Regions from separate parts of the Pectobacterium versatile genome, predicted to be linked through region 2. Evidence: predicted binding sites of a transcription regulator. Region 2 holds the regulator's gene; the other holds the start of a gene.

Region 1 (7,279 bases), 1.0 Mb from region 2:
TCCATATAATGGCCGTTCATCTCTTGTGCGAGCTGTTCGGATGCGGCATAGATTTGTCCCGCCTGTTCGACAAAATGGCAGCGGCCGCCATAGAAAGCGATTTGCTCGATTTTCTTTTTTGCGGTACAGGAAGGCATGACGGCGATAAACGGCAGGCCAAGCAAACGTGCAAAGTAGGCTTCTGAGACGGCGGTACTGCCGGATGACGCTTCGATAATCGGCGTGTCTTCTTTAATCCAGCCGTTGCATAGCCCGTAGAGAAATAAGGAACGAGCCAGGCGATGCTTCAGGCTACCGCTGGGGTGCGTGCTTTCATCTTTGAGATAAAAATAGATACCCGGATAATCCGGCAGGGTCAGACGGATAAGATGCGTATCAGCCGAACGCTGAAAATCTGCTTCGATAGCGCTGATGGCATTTTTAACCCAGGCATTGGTCATGATAAAAACTCGGTTAGGCAGTGATGCGAATAGAGTAACGAGTTTTCAGGATAAAAAGGTTATCTTTTTATCTATTCATGACCAATTTAAGGGAATTATTTACTCTTTATTTCTGGTTTATTGGGAATATTTTTCATTTTCCTGGCTGAGGGATGCTTACCCAAAAAACATGGCGATGGCTGCTGCTAGCGCAACGAGAGCCATTAAAGCGAACGCCATATTGATGGCGCTGATAATGAAAGGGAATGCGATCACGGCGATACCAAGCATGGCTGCGCTCATGCTTGGTCTAGTGGATTCACGGCGAGCGAAGCCAAAAACAGCGAAAATTATCGCAAGGCAACCTAATACGGATGTTGCTGCAATCACTAACCGTTCTTCATTGAATGAAGATTGCTGTGGTGGTGTGGGGGCCGCTTTTCCCATTAATCTATCCAACGTGGTATCACGGATGGAGACAATTTTTTCTGCGATTCGCTCTTCAATCGGTACTTCTGGTGTTGATGGCCCGACCCAAAAGTAAGATACGGCAATCACTAATCCGATTGCGCCCAAAATCATACCTATAGTACTGAGTTTATTGTTTTTATCTTTTGTCATCGTTTCGCCACTCCTGGTTGGCATAAAATAGATCACTGGCTGATACATAATGAATTGTAGAAATCAGTCTGCCAGTTTGTTGTATCACCTTTCGTGAAAGGCAATTAAATTCGATACTATACAATTTGTTATGTTTTTTCATTATCGAATGGTGATGTGGTTTGCTGATGTTATCAGTGGATATTGAAAGCAATTTTGGGCGGGAAGAATATTGCTTTTTTCTCTTAATCGGGGAAAGTAGGGAAAAGTTTTCCATGAGGTGGCGCTATGCTAGATAAAATTGATCGCACACTGCTGAATATGCTGCAACAGGATTGCACACTTTCACTACAGACGCTGGCCGATGCGGTTAATCTGACATCTACGCCATGCTGGAAACGACTAAAGCGTATGGAAGAGGAAGGGATTATCCGGGCTCGTGTGGCGCTGTTGGATAATGAACGTCTGGGGTTAGGGCTGACGGCGTTTGTCTTATTGAAGACGCAGCAGCACAACCGTGACTGGTATCAGACCTTCACCCGCGTAGTGTCTGACATGCCGGAGGTGCTGGCTTTCTATCGCATGGCTGGTGAGTACGACTACCTAATGCAGGTTCAGGTTGCTGATATGAAAAGCTATGATGATTTCTATAAGCGGTTGGTGAATGGTATTCCCGGGCTGGTCGATGTAACATCTAGCTTTGCTATGGAACGAATCAAACATACCACGGCATTGCCCTTATCCCTGTGATTCATCGTTTATCCGTCTTTTGTATAATCACCTTTCTGAGTCTGTCATGACCCGTCTGGCTATTGGAATGAAAACCGCGTGAGACTGTTTGCTCAACTGAGTTGGTATTTTCGCCGCGAATGGCGGCGTTATCTGGGTGCTGTTGCGCTATTGATTGCGATTGCTATTCTGCAATTGCTGCCCCCTAAACTGGTCGGCGTGATTGTCGATGGTGTGACGCAGCACGGCATGTCGATGGCCGAAATGATGAAGTGGATTGGCGTGATGCTGCTGACTGCCGTCATGGTCTATCTGCTGCGCTATGTGTGGCGCGTGTTCCTGTTTGGTGCGTCATACCAGTTGGCGGTTGAGCTGCGAGAGGATTTTTACCGTCAACTGAGTCGCCAGCATCCGGCATTTTATCAACGTCACCGAACCGGCGATCTGATGGCGCGAGCGACTAACGATGTCGATCGCGTGGTCTTTGCCGCTGGAGAAGGCGTGTTGACGCTGGTCGATTCGATGGTGATGGGCTGCGCCGTTCTGGTTGTCATGTGTACTCAAATTAGTTGGGAACTGACCTTGCTGGCGCTGCTTCCGATGCCGGTCATGGCGATTTTCATCAAACGCTACGGCACCCAACTGTATAACCGCTTTAAATCTGCACAGGCGGCGTTTTCCTCGCTTAACGATCAGGCGCAGGAGGGCTTGACCAGTATTCGGATGATTAAAGCCTTCGGGTTGGAAAACTATCAGTCCGCGCGTTTTGCACAGGTTGCGGCGGATGCCGGTGCCAAAAACATGCACGTCGCTCGCGTTGATGCCCGCTTCGATCCCACCATTTATATTGCCGTTGGGCTTTCGAATTTGCTGGCGATTGGCGGAGGCAGTTGGATGGTGATTAACGGTTCGCTGACGTTAGGCTTGTTGACCAGCTTTGTCATGTATCTGGGGTTGATGATCTGGCCGATGCTGGCGCTGGCCTGGATGTTTAATATTGTTGAGCGTGGTAGCGCGGCATATAGCCGTATTCGTCAACTGCTTGCGGAAGATCTCGTGGTGAAAGACGGTGAGGAGTCCTTGCCTGCCGAGCGGGGCGTGCTGGACGTGAATATCTCCGCGTTTCGCTACCCGGATAATACCCGTGATGCTTTACAACATATTCAGTTTACGCTGGCACCGGGTAATATGCTGGGGCTATGTGGGCCGACAGGATCGGGTAAAAGTACGCTGCTAGCGTTGATTTTGCGTCATTTCGATACCCAATCGGGAGAGATTCGTTATCACGATCGCCCATTGAGTACCATTCGGTTGGATGAACTTCGGAGCCGTTTTGCCGTTGTGGGGCAAATGCCCTTTTTGTTTTCCGATACGGTGGGACGAAACATCGCACTGGGTCGGCCTGATGCTACCCAACAACAGATTGAACAGGCTGCGCGGCTTGCCAGCGTTCATGACGACATTCTGCGTTTGCCTCAGGGTTACCAGACGGAGGTCGGAGAGCGCGGCGTGATGTTATCAGGCGGTCAAAAACAGCGGATCGCGATTGCCCGTGCATTACTGCTGGATGCTGAAATTCTGGTGCTGGACGATGCGCTGTCTGCGGTTGATGGGCGAACGGAGCATCAGATTTTGCAGAATCTCAAAACGTGGGGCGAAAAACGGACGCTGATCATCAGCGCACATCGCCTGTCAGCCCTAACCGAAGCGAATGAAATCGTGGTGTTGCAGCAAGGACAAACGGTGCAGCGTGGCACACACCGAACGCTGGCGGCACAACCTGGCTGGTATCGGGATATGTACCGTTATCAACAGCTGGAGGCGGCGCTGGATGATGTGTCGCAGTTTGAAGGAACGAAAAATGAATAGCCCTCAACAGTTTTGGCCAACCCTGAAACGTTTGCTGGCCTATGGCTCCCCTTGGAGAAAACCGCTGATGCAGGGCGTCCTGATGCTGTGGATTGCCGCAATTGCTGAAGTCTCAGGCCCTGTGTTAGTGAGCTATTTTATTGATGATTTGATAGCAAAAGGCCAGTTCCCGCTGGCGATTGCGGCTGGTCTGGCAATGGCCTATATCCTGCTGCAAATTCTGGCGGCCTCGCTGCACTATTTTCAGACGCTGCTGTTTAACCGGGTAGCGGTCGGTGTCGTTCAGCAACTGCGTATTGATGTGATGGACGCGGCGTTGCGCCAGCCACTGAGTACATTCGATACGCAACCTGTTGGGCAACTGATTTCACGCGTCACCAATGATACTGAGGTGGTAAAAGACCTGTACGTCATGGTGGTGTCAACGGTATTACGCAGTGCGGCGCTGGTTGGTGCCATGCTGGTGGCGATGTTCAGTCTGAACTGGCAGATGGCGCTGGTTGCGTTGATGATTTTCCCTGCGGTCGCGACGGTTATGGTGCTGTACCATCGCTTTAGTACGCCGACTGTGCGCAAAGTGCGAAGCTATCTGGCCGACATTAATGATGGTTTCAACGAAGTGATTAATGGCATGGGCGTCATTCAGCAGTTTCGCCAGCAGGCTCGCTTTGGCAAGAAACTGGGCGCAGCCAGCTATGAACATTATGAAGCGCGGATGAAGGCCCTGCGTCTGGAAGGTTTCCTGCTGAGGCCGTTGCTGAGCCTGTTTGCCGCAATGGTGCTGTGTGGCTTGTTAATCCAATTTGGTTTCAGTTCAATTGGATCGGTTGGCGTCGGGGTCTTGTACGCGTTTATCAACTATTTGGGCCGTCTGAATGAACCGTTGATTGAACTGACAACCCAGCAGTCCATGTTGCAGCAGGCCGTCGTCGCCGGTGAACGTATTTTTGAATTGATGGATGGCAAAAAGCAGAGCTACGGCGATGATGAGCGTCCCCTGGCGACTGGGCGCGTCGATATTGATGAGGTTTCTTTCTCGTATGGCACAGAAAAACGTGTGCTACAGAATATTTCTCTGACGATACCAGAGCGCGGATTCGTCGCGCTGGTCGGACATACCGGCAGTGGGAAAAGTACGTTAGCCAGTTTGCTTATGGGGTATTACGTGCCAGATGAGGGTGAGATTCGGCTTGATGGCCGCCCGCTGTCGACGCTCTCTCATGCGGTGTTGCGCCAAAATGTGGCAATGGTGCAACAGGATCCGGTTGTGCTGGCGGAATCCATGTTTGTGAATGTAACGCTGGGGCGTGATATCAGCGAAGAGGCCGTCTGGCGCGTGCTGGAAGTGGTGCAGCTCGCCGAACTGGTTCGGGCTTTCCCTGAAGGATTGCATACGCGTATTGGTGAGCAGGGGAATAACCTGTCTACCGGACAAAAGCAGCTGTTGGCGATCGCACGGGTACTGGTGCAAACGCCTAAGATCCTGATTCTCGATGAGGCGACGGCGAATATTGACTCTGGCACGGAACAAGCAGTGCAAAAGGCGCTCCGTATCATCAGGGAACAGACGACCTTGATTATCATCGCTCATCGGCTTTCCACTATCGTTGAGGCTGACACGATTATGGTGCTCCATCATGGGCAAACCGTTGAACGGGGAACACATGATCAACTGCTACAACAGCAGGGGCGCTATTATCAAATGTATCAGTTGCAACTTGCCGGAGAGGATCTTGCCGCTACCAGCACTGAGCCTTGCCCTGCGCACTGAGACTGACCTGAGATAGTATCCCGGTCTGCACCGCCTTGTGTGGTGCAGACTGACAGTCTATTCATGGCTTCGCACCATCAATAAGCATCGCGATTCTGGTTTCCCCTCGAGTTGCACTAAAAACACCCTTCACGCACTACATTGGTGCAATTCTTGCCCAGATCTTCCTGAATTTCTTTCCCATACTGTTTTCTTTTTGCCCTTTCTTATCGTTAATCGCGTTCTCTTTCCTGATTTATGCCAGATAAATCATTTATGGCACACCCTTTGCTTTAGTCATGACGTAGACCTACTTCATAGAGCACGTAATCGAACAAGTGACGGGCGAAAGCCTGAACGTAATGGCTAGGGGGAAGATAAATGAAACTGGTTACTGTGGTGATAAAACCATTCAAGCTGGAAGATGTACGTGAAGCGTTATCTTCTGTCGGCATCCAGGGACTCACCGTCACTGAGGTGAAAGGATTTGGTCGTCAGAAAGGGCACGCGGAGCTATATCGCGGCGCGGAGTACAGCGTCAACTTTTTACCCAAGGTAAAAATTGATATCGCAATTGCAGACGATCAACTGGATGAAGTGATCGATGTCATCAGCAAAGCCGCGTACACCGGAAAAATTGGTGACGGCAAAATTTTTGTCGCCGAGTTGCAAAGAGTTATCCGTATTCGTACGGGTGAAACTGACGAAGCCGCACTTTAACAACACCTAGCGTAGATACGTAAATAGGGATGGATGAAAATGAAAAAACTACTCTCTTCATTAGGTCTCGGTGTGGCGGCATTACTCCCGTCCTGGGCAATGGCTGCGACACCGACGATTGATAAAGCGGATAACGCTTTTATTATGATTTGTACCGCACTGGTACTCTTTATGACTATACCGGGCATTGCACTGTTTTACGGCGGCCTGATTCGTTCTAAGAACGTTTTGTCCATGATGACGCAGGTGAGCGTGACGTTCGCGATGGTTTGTATCCTGTGGGTCGTTTACGGATATAGCCTGGCCTTCAGCGAAGGGAATGCTTTCTTCGGTGGCTTCAGCACCTTTATGCTGAAAGGCATCGGGATTGAGTCCATCAGCGGCACCTACTATCAATTTGTACATGTGGCCTATCAGGCTTCCTTTGCCTGCATCACCGTCGCGCTGATTGTCGGTGCGATTGCTGAGCGTATTCGTTTCTCTGCGGTGCTGATCTTCGTTGCGCTGTGGCTGACGTTCTCCTACCTGCCGATGACGCACATGGTATGGGGCGGTGGCTATCTGGCTGCGGATGGCGCGCTGGACTTTGCTGGTGGTACGGTGGTTCACATCAACGCCGCGGTTGCTGGGTTGGTGGGTGCTTACCTGCTGGGCAAGCGTGCTGGTTTTGGCAAAGAAGCCTTCAAACCGCATAACCTGCCAATGGTATTTATCGGTACGGCGATTCTGTACATCGGCTGGTTTGGTTTCAATGCCGGTTCTGCAGGTGCTGCGAACGGTATCGCCGCTCTGGCTTTCCTGAACACCGTTGTCGCGACTGCTGCTGCAATTCTGGCATGGGTTGGCGGTGAGTGGATGGTACGTGGTAAGCCTTCTCTTCTGGGCGCATGCTCTGGTTGTATCGCTGGTCTGGTGGCAATCACGCCAGCAGCGGGTACGGTTGGCGTCGGCGGTGCCCTGATCATCGGTCTGGCTGGTGGCGTTGCAGGCCTGTGGGGCGTAACGGTACTGAAAAGATGGCTGCGTGTGGATGACCCGTGTGATGTGTTCGGTGTTCACGGCGTGTGCGGTATCGTTGGCTGTATCCTGACTGGCGTATTTACCTCAGCCTCACTGGGTGGTACTGGCTATGCGGAAGGTGTGACGATGGCGCATCAGGTTTGGGTTCAGTTGTTCAGCGTCATTGTTTGTC
Region 2 (7,279 bases):
CTGCGCGTCAGCGATATCATGCATTCGGGTGATGAGATTCCCCATGTCCCACACGATGCCTCGCTGCGTGATGCGCTGGTGGAAATTACGCGCAAAAATCTGGGTATGACGGTAATCTGCGAGGCGGATATGAAAATTCAGGGCATCTTCACCGATGGTGACCTGCGCCGCATCTTCGACATGAATATTGACTTGAACAGCGCGCGCATTGCTGATGTGATGACCGCGGGCGGCATCCGGGTCGCACCGCAAACGCTGGCGGTGGATGCACTTAACCTGATGCAGTCGCGCCACATCACCTCAGTGCTGGTGGCAGAAAACGATCGTCTGGTCGGGATCGTCCATATGCACGATATGCTGCGGGCTGGCGTGGTTTAAAAAGAAAGGATAATAGTGAATGAGTGAAGTCAGGGCGCAAACCGATACCTGCTATGGGCCTGTCGATCAACAGGTACTGGATAAAGCCCGTGAGGTTCGCCTGTTAATCTGCGACGTTGACGGCGTGATGTCCGATGGTCTGATTTATATGGGCAATCACGGCGAAGAGCTGAAAGCCTTTAACGTCCGCGACGGTTATGGTATTCGCTGCTTGCTGACGTCCGATATTGAGGTTGCCATCATTACCGGGCGTTCAGCAAAATTGCTGGAAGATCGGTGTAAAACGCTGGGCATTAACCATCTTTATCAAGGGCAATCGGATAAGGTTTTGGCCTTCAACGATCTGTTGGATAAACTGTCAGTCACGGCAAATCAGGTGGCGTATATCGGCGACGATATGATCGACTGGCCCGTGATGGCGCAGGTCGGGCTGAGCGTTGCCGTGGCAGACGCCCATCCGCTGCTGTTACCACGCGCAGATTATGTCACCCGCATTGCGGGAGGCCGTGGCGCAGTACGTGAGCTGTGTGATTTGATTCTGTTCTCGCAGGACAAGCTGGAGCATGCCAAAGGGTTGTCAATATGAGTAAAACCAAGCGTTGGCTCACCGCTTTTCTGGCCCTGTTGGTGCTTATCCTCATCGGCTGGAATATTGCGGATGACGACACGGTAGCAGCACCGGATGCAAACGACCCCGCCGTACCGGTCTATACCAGCGAAAAGACCAACACGCAGGTATACAGCCCTGCGGGTAAGCTGAGCTACAGACTGATTTCGGAAAAAGCGGAATATTTCAACGACGAGCAGTTGAGCTGGTTTACCAAGCCTGTTGCCACGCTGTTCAATGAACAAGGCACGGCAACCTGGTCAGTACGCGCCGATCGCGCCAAGCTGACAAAAGACAAGATGCTCTATCTGTACGGCAACGTCGAGGTGAATAGCCTGACGAAAGACGCACAGCTTCAGCGCATCACAACGAATAATGCCCAGGTGAATCTGGTCACGCAGGACGTTTCTTCCGATGATGAAGTGACCCTGTACGGCACCAGCTTTACCTCAAGCGGAATGAAAATGCGCGGGAATCTGCGTAACAAAACGGCCGAGTTGATCGAAAAGGTAAAAACCTCTTATGAAATCCAAAACCAATAATCTGATGCGTAACACCCTGATCGCCAGCTCGCTGTTCGCCGTCAGCGTTTCCGCCTTTGCCGTCACCGGCGATAGCAATCAACCTATTCACATTGATTCAGCACAGCAATCTCTGGACATGCAGGGCAACACGGTGACGTTCACTGGCAATGTTGTCGTGAAACAAGGGACGATTGAAGTGAAAGCCGACAAGGTCGTCGTGACGCGTCCACAGGGCGCGCAAGGCAGTGAAGTGGTGGAAGGTTACGGCAACCCCGTGACGTTCTACCAGATGCAGGACAACGGCAAGCCGGTAAAAGGTCACGCACAGAAAATCCGCTACGAGCTGGCCACCGACTTTCTGGTGCTGACAGGCAATGCCTATCTGGAACAGCAGGACAGCAATGTCAAAGGCGATCGCATCACTTATCTGGTGAAACAGCAGCAGATGGAAGCGACCAGCGACAAAGGAAAGCGCGTGACGACGGTGTTGGTCCCTTCTCAGCTTCAGGAGAAAGAGAACAAAAGCCAGCCTTCTCGTTCTCAGCAACCGCAACCACGGGTCACTGAATAAGTTATGGCAACATTAATCGCAGAAAACCTAGCCAAGGCGTACAAAGGCCGTAAGGTCGTGGAAAACGTCAGCCTCACCGTTAATTCCGGTGAAATTGTCGGCCTGCTCGGGCCGAACGGTGCCGGTAAAACGACAACGTTCTACATGGTCGTCGGCATCGTTCCGCGTGATGAAGGACGCATCGTCATTGACGACGATGACATCAGCCTGCTTCCTTTGCACGAACGTGCGCTACGCGGCATCGGCTATCTGCCGCAGGAAGCCTCTATTTTCCGTCGCTTAAGCGTTTATGACAATCTGATGGCGGTGTTACAGATCCGTAAAGATCTGACGACCGAACAGCAAGAAGATCGTGCCAATGAGCTAATGGAAGAATTCCATATTATTCATTTGCGCGATAGTCTGGGACAATCGCTGTCCGGTGGAGAAAGACGCCGCGTAGAGATTGCGCGTGCGCTGGCAGCGAATCCGAAGTTCATCCTGCTGGATGAACCGTTTGCGGGCGTAGACCCGATCTCCGTACTGGATATTAAAAAAATCATTGAGCATCTGCGTGATAGCGGGCTTGGCGTGTTGATTACCGATCATAACGTCCGTGAAACGCTTGATGTCTGTGAACGAGCCTACATCGTGAGTCAGGGCAACCTGATCGCCCACGGTTCACCGACCGATATTCTGGCCGATGAACAGGTAAAACGCGTGTATCTGGGCGAAGGCTTCCGACTCTGATAGGGTAATATTTTATCTTTGCAGTACTTATGGGACGTTAGCGCGATTTATGAAGCAAGGTTTGCAACTCAGGCTTAGCCAGCAACTGGCCATGACTCCACAGCTCCAACAGGCGATCCGCCTGTTGCAACTGTCCACGCTTGAATTGCAACAGGAGATTCAACTGGCGTTAGAAAGTAATCCGTTACTTGAACAAACGGATCAGCACGACGAAATCGAGTCATTTGAAAAGGTAGACAGCGATTCACTGGATACCGGTGAAGCCCTTGAACAAAGGGATATGCCGGAAGAATTGCCGCTTGATGCCACCTGGGATGAAATCTACTCCGCAGGCACGCCGTCAGGCACCGGCACCGACTATCGCGATGAAGAACTGCCGATTTATCAAGGCGAAACTACGCAAACGCTTCAGGATTACCTGATGTGGCAGGTTGAGCTGACGCCGTTTTCCGACACCGACGCGGCTATCGCGACCTCTATCGTCGATGCGGTGGACAACACCGGTTACCTGACCGTACCGCTACAAGACATTCTTGAGAGCATCGGTGACGACGACGTGACGCTGGAAGAAGTTGAAGCCGTACTCAAACGCGTGCAGCGCTTCGATCCCGTTGGCGTCGCCGCCCGCGACCTGCGTGATTGTCTGCTGGTGCAGCTTTCCCAGTTCGCCGACGACACGCCCCGCCTGACCGAAGCTCGCCTGATCGTCAGCGATCATCTCGATCTGTTAGCCAACCATGATTTCCGCAGCCTGATCCGCATCACGCGCCTGAAAGAAGAAGTGCTGAAAGAAGCACTGGCGTTGATCCAATCGCTCGATCCCCGTCCAGGACAGTCGATCAACACTGGCGAATCCGAATACGTGATTCCTGACGTGCTGATACGTAAAGTTCAGGGAGTCTGGGTCGTCGAACTGAACACCGACAGCGTTCCCCGTTTGCAGATTAACCAGCAATATGCGGCGCTGGGTAACAGCGCACGCAACGACAGCGACGGACAATTTATCCGCAGCAATCTGCAAGAAGCGCGCTGGCTCATCAAAAGCCTGGAAAGTCGCAACGACACGCTGCTGAAAGTGACCCGCAGCATCGTCGAACAGCAACAGGATTTCTTCGAGCAGGGCGAGGAATTCATGAAGCCCATGGTACTGGCAGACATCGCTCAAGCGGTGGATATGCATGAATCCACTATCTCACGCGTGACGACACAAAAGTTCCTGCACAGCCCGCGCGGCATTTTTGAGCTAAAATATTTCTTCTCCAGCCACGTTAATACGGATAGTGGCGGAGAAGCGTCATCAACGGCAATCCGCGCGTTGGTGAAGAAGCTTATTGCAGCGGAAAACCCCGTGAAGCCACTGAGCGATAGCAAGCTTACGGCACTGCTCTCCGATCAGGGCATCATCGTGGCGCGTCGAACCGTTGCAAAATACCGAGAGTCTTTATCTATCCCACCATCGAATCAGCGTAAACAACTGATTTGATCTCAACAGAGAAGGAAGACACTATGCAGCTCAACATTACCGGACACCACATCGAGATCACTGAACCGCTGCGTGATTTTGTCAATGGCAAGTTTGCCAAATTAGAGCAGTATTTTGACCGGATTAATCAGGTCAATGTGGTATTGAGAGTGGAAAAAGTTCAGCAAATTGCCGAGGCCACGCTCCACGTTAATGGCGGCGAGCTGCATGCAACCTCAGAGGCGGCAGATATGTACGCCGCGATAGATTTATTGATTGATAAGCTGGCGAGACAGCTCAATAAGCATAAAGATAAACTCAAGCAGCACTAATTTTCTCCTTTGCCGTTTGGCAAAGGACAAACTCGGCCCATCCATTCGATGGGTCGGGATCACCAGAAGTGAAAGCGTCGTTAAGTGAAAATAAAATGAACCACGATCCCGTATTGCAGCTCAGCACAGTGTTACGTCCTGAGTGCACCCGAAGCACCGTCCACTGCCAGAGTAAGAAACGGGCATTGGAAATTATCAGTGAGCTCGCCGCCAAGCAGCTTAATATTCCTTCGCAGATTATCTTTGATGCCATCCTGACCCGAGAGCGGATGGGCAGCACGGGAATCGGCGGCGGCATTGCCATTCCTCATGGTAAGCTGGAAGACGATAATGCGCTGGGCGCCATCGGTGTTTTCATCCAGTTAGAGCAACCGATCGCTTTCGATGCCATTGATAATCAGGCCGTTGATCTGCTTTTTGCCTTGCTGGTTCCAGCGGAACAATGTAAAACCCATTTGCATACCCTGTCGCTTGTTGCCAAGCGGCTGGCGGATAAAACGGTTTGCCGACGCCTGCGTGCGGCGCAAAGCGATGAAGAGCTATACCAGATTATGACGGAAGCTGGTTAAGCCGGATGGTTGTCATGTTCACGATGACGGGCGATTCGCGGTGGATTCAGAGAATGCTTGCAATCCATGCGCTAAGCCGTCATTTTTTTAGCTATACATCACTTTATAAAAACAGTGGCAATGAAAATTCGCCATCACGTTGCCAGAGGGGAGTCGTCAGATGGTGCTGATGATTGTCAGTGGTCGCTCAGGTTCAGGGAAATCTGTCGCCCTGCGCGCACTGGAAGATATGGGGTTCTACTGCGTAGATAACCTGCCAGTGGTTCTACTGCCAGAACTGGCTAATACGCTTGCGGCACGTAACATTTCCGCAGCAGTCAGCATTGACGTGCGCAATATGCCGGAATCCCCAGAGATCTTCGAGCATGCTATGGAGCAACTGCCACCCAGCTTCTCGCCTCAATTGCTGTTTCTGGATGCCGATCGCAATACGCTGATTCGTCGCTACAGCGATACCCGTCGCCTTCACCCGCTCTCCAGCAAGAATCTGTCACTGGAAAGCGCCATTGATGAAGAAAGCGACCTACTGGAGCCGCTGCGTTCACGTGCCGATCTGATTATCGACACCTCAGAGATGTCGGTACATGAGCTGGCCGAAATGCTGCGTACCCGACTACTCGGCAAGCGAGAACGCGAACTCACGATGGTGTTCGAATCGTTCGGCTTCAAGCACGGTATCCCTATCGATGCGGATTACGTCTTTGACGTGCGCTTCCTGCCGAACCCGCACTGGGATCCGAAACTGCGCCCGATGACCGGTCTGGATAAGCCCGTTGCGTCTTTCCTCGACAGGCATACCGAAGTTCACAACTTCATCTACCAGACTCGCAGCTATCTGGAACTGTGGCTGCCAATGCTGGAAACCAATAACCGCAGCTATCTGACCGTTGCGATTGGCTGTACCGGCGGTAAACACCGTTCCGTCTACGTTGCTGAACAGCTGGCAGACTACTTCCGCTCACGCGGTAAGAACGTGCAGTCGCGTCACCGTACGTTGGAAAAACGTAAACCCTCGTAATAGTCGGCAAACCAGCACAGCCAGGTAACCTATGACAGTCCGGCAAACGGTTGAAATCAAAAACAAGCTGGGCATGCACGCTCGCCCAGCCATGAAGCTGTTCGAGCTGGTGCAGAGCTTTGATGCAGAAGTGATACTGCGTAATGACAGCGGCACCGAAGCCGAAGCCAGCAGCGTGATTGCCATGCTGATGCTGGACTCGGCCAAAGGGCGACTCATCGAGGTAGAAGCGACAGGCCCAGATGAAGAGCAGGCGCTTGCCGCTGTCATCGGGCTGTTTGAAGCCGGGTTCGACGAAGACTAGCGATTTCCTTAGCAGGCTATCTGCCAGCCTTCGTGACAAGGATCGCTTCACTTTCCTCCCCGAACCTCCTACTATCTACCTATATAAATCATAATATTTTCTTATACCCCCTGCTCCTTTGGGCGCGGGGGGTTATTTTTATATCATCTGAAAATACCAACTGGAGAGGAGTATGACGAAACCTAACCTGACAATCAGTGAATTGGATGCAGAACGTCTGGATATGTTATTGGAGCAGCCCGCCTTTGCGGACAGCGATATCGCACAGGCGTTGAATGAGGAGCTGGATCGGGCGGAAATTCTGCCTGCGGCATCGATTCCCTCACATGTCGTCACCATGAATAGTCGGGTGCGTTTCCGCGATCTGAATACCAACGAAGAGCACATCCGCACGCTGGTTTATCCGGCCGCGGTGAAGGACAGCAAAGAACCGCTGTCGGTGATGGCTCCGCTGGGTGCGGCACTATTGGGAATGCATGTGGGAAATTCTATCACCTGGCAATTGCCAAACGGTGAAGAAACGCGAATTGAAGTACTAGAACTACTCTATCAGCCAGAAGCCGCGGGCGAGTACCACCGCTAAGCCAGAGATAGAGTAACAGCCGTCGGACACTGCCGACGGCGACGGTTACTCACACAGAGCAGGTTTATTCCCCTGCGATCTTCATTGATGGCAGCAGAACGGAACCACACTGGATATTGCTTCGAGTTTCGATATCATTCCCCACCGTCACAATATTACGCAGCATGTCTTTCAGGTTACCCGCGATGGTAATCTCGCTGAC

What was found. Region 2 encodes sigma-54, which starts transcription at its own class of promoters, with help from an activator protein. Its sites were predicted from a motif close to GTTGGCACANNTTTCGCTNT; they were not measured.
Region 1: glnK (P-II family nitrogen regulator) is a predicted target of sigma-54. The motif match lies at 5,643-5,662, and genes of this name have one in related genera.

The regions. Positions count from the first base shown of each region.
Region 1 is NZ_CP034276.1:1,361,225-1,368,503, forward strand. It holds gene EIP93_RS06120 (PLP-dependent cysteine synthase family protein) at 1-440, opposite strand, end outside; gene EIP93_RS06125 (hypothetical protein) at 597-1,040, opposite strand; gene EIP93_RS06130 (Lrp/AsnC family transcriptional regulator) at 1,308-1,769, shown strand; gene EIP93_RS06135 (SmdA family multidrug ABC transporter permease/ATP-binding protein) at 1,848-3,617, shown strand; gene EIP93_RS06140 (SmdB family multidrug efflux ABC transporter permease/ATP-binding protein) at 3,610-5,388, shown strand; gene glnK (P-II family nitrogen regulator) at 5,749-6,087, shown strand; gene amtB (ammonium transporter AmtB) at 6,127-7,279, shown strand, end outside.
Region 2 is NZ_CP034276.1:353,482-360,760, reverse strand. It holds gene kdsD (arabinose-5-phosphate isomerase KdsD) at 1-378, shown strand, start outside; gene kdsC (3-deoxy-manno-octulosonate-8-phosphatase KdsC) at 398-964, shown strand; gene lptC (LPS export ABC transporter periplasmic protein LptC) at 961-1,527, shown strand; gene lptA (lipopolysaccharide ABC transporter substrate-binding protein LptA) at 1,508-2,080, shown strand; gene lptB (LPS export ABC transporter ATP-binding protein) at 2,084-2,809, shown strand; gene rpoN (RNA polymerase factor sigma-54) at 2,859-4,292, shown strand; gene hpf (ribosome hibernation promoting factor) at 4,316-4,603, shown strand; gene ptsN (PTS IIA-like nitrogen regulatory protein PtsN) at 4,699-5,172, shown strand; gene rapZ (RNase adapter RapZ) at 5,333-6,190, shown strand; gene npr (PTS phosphocarrier protein NPr) at 6,222-6,494, shown strand; gene rnk (nucleoside diphosphate kinase regulator) at 6,667-7,077, shown strand; gene pmbA (metalloprotease PmbA) at 7,142-7,279, opposite strand, start outside.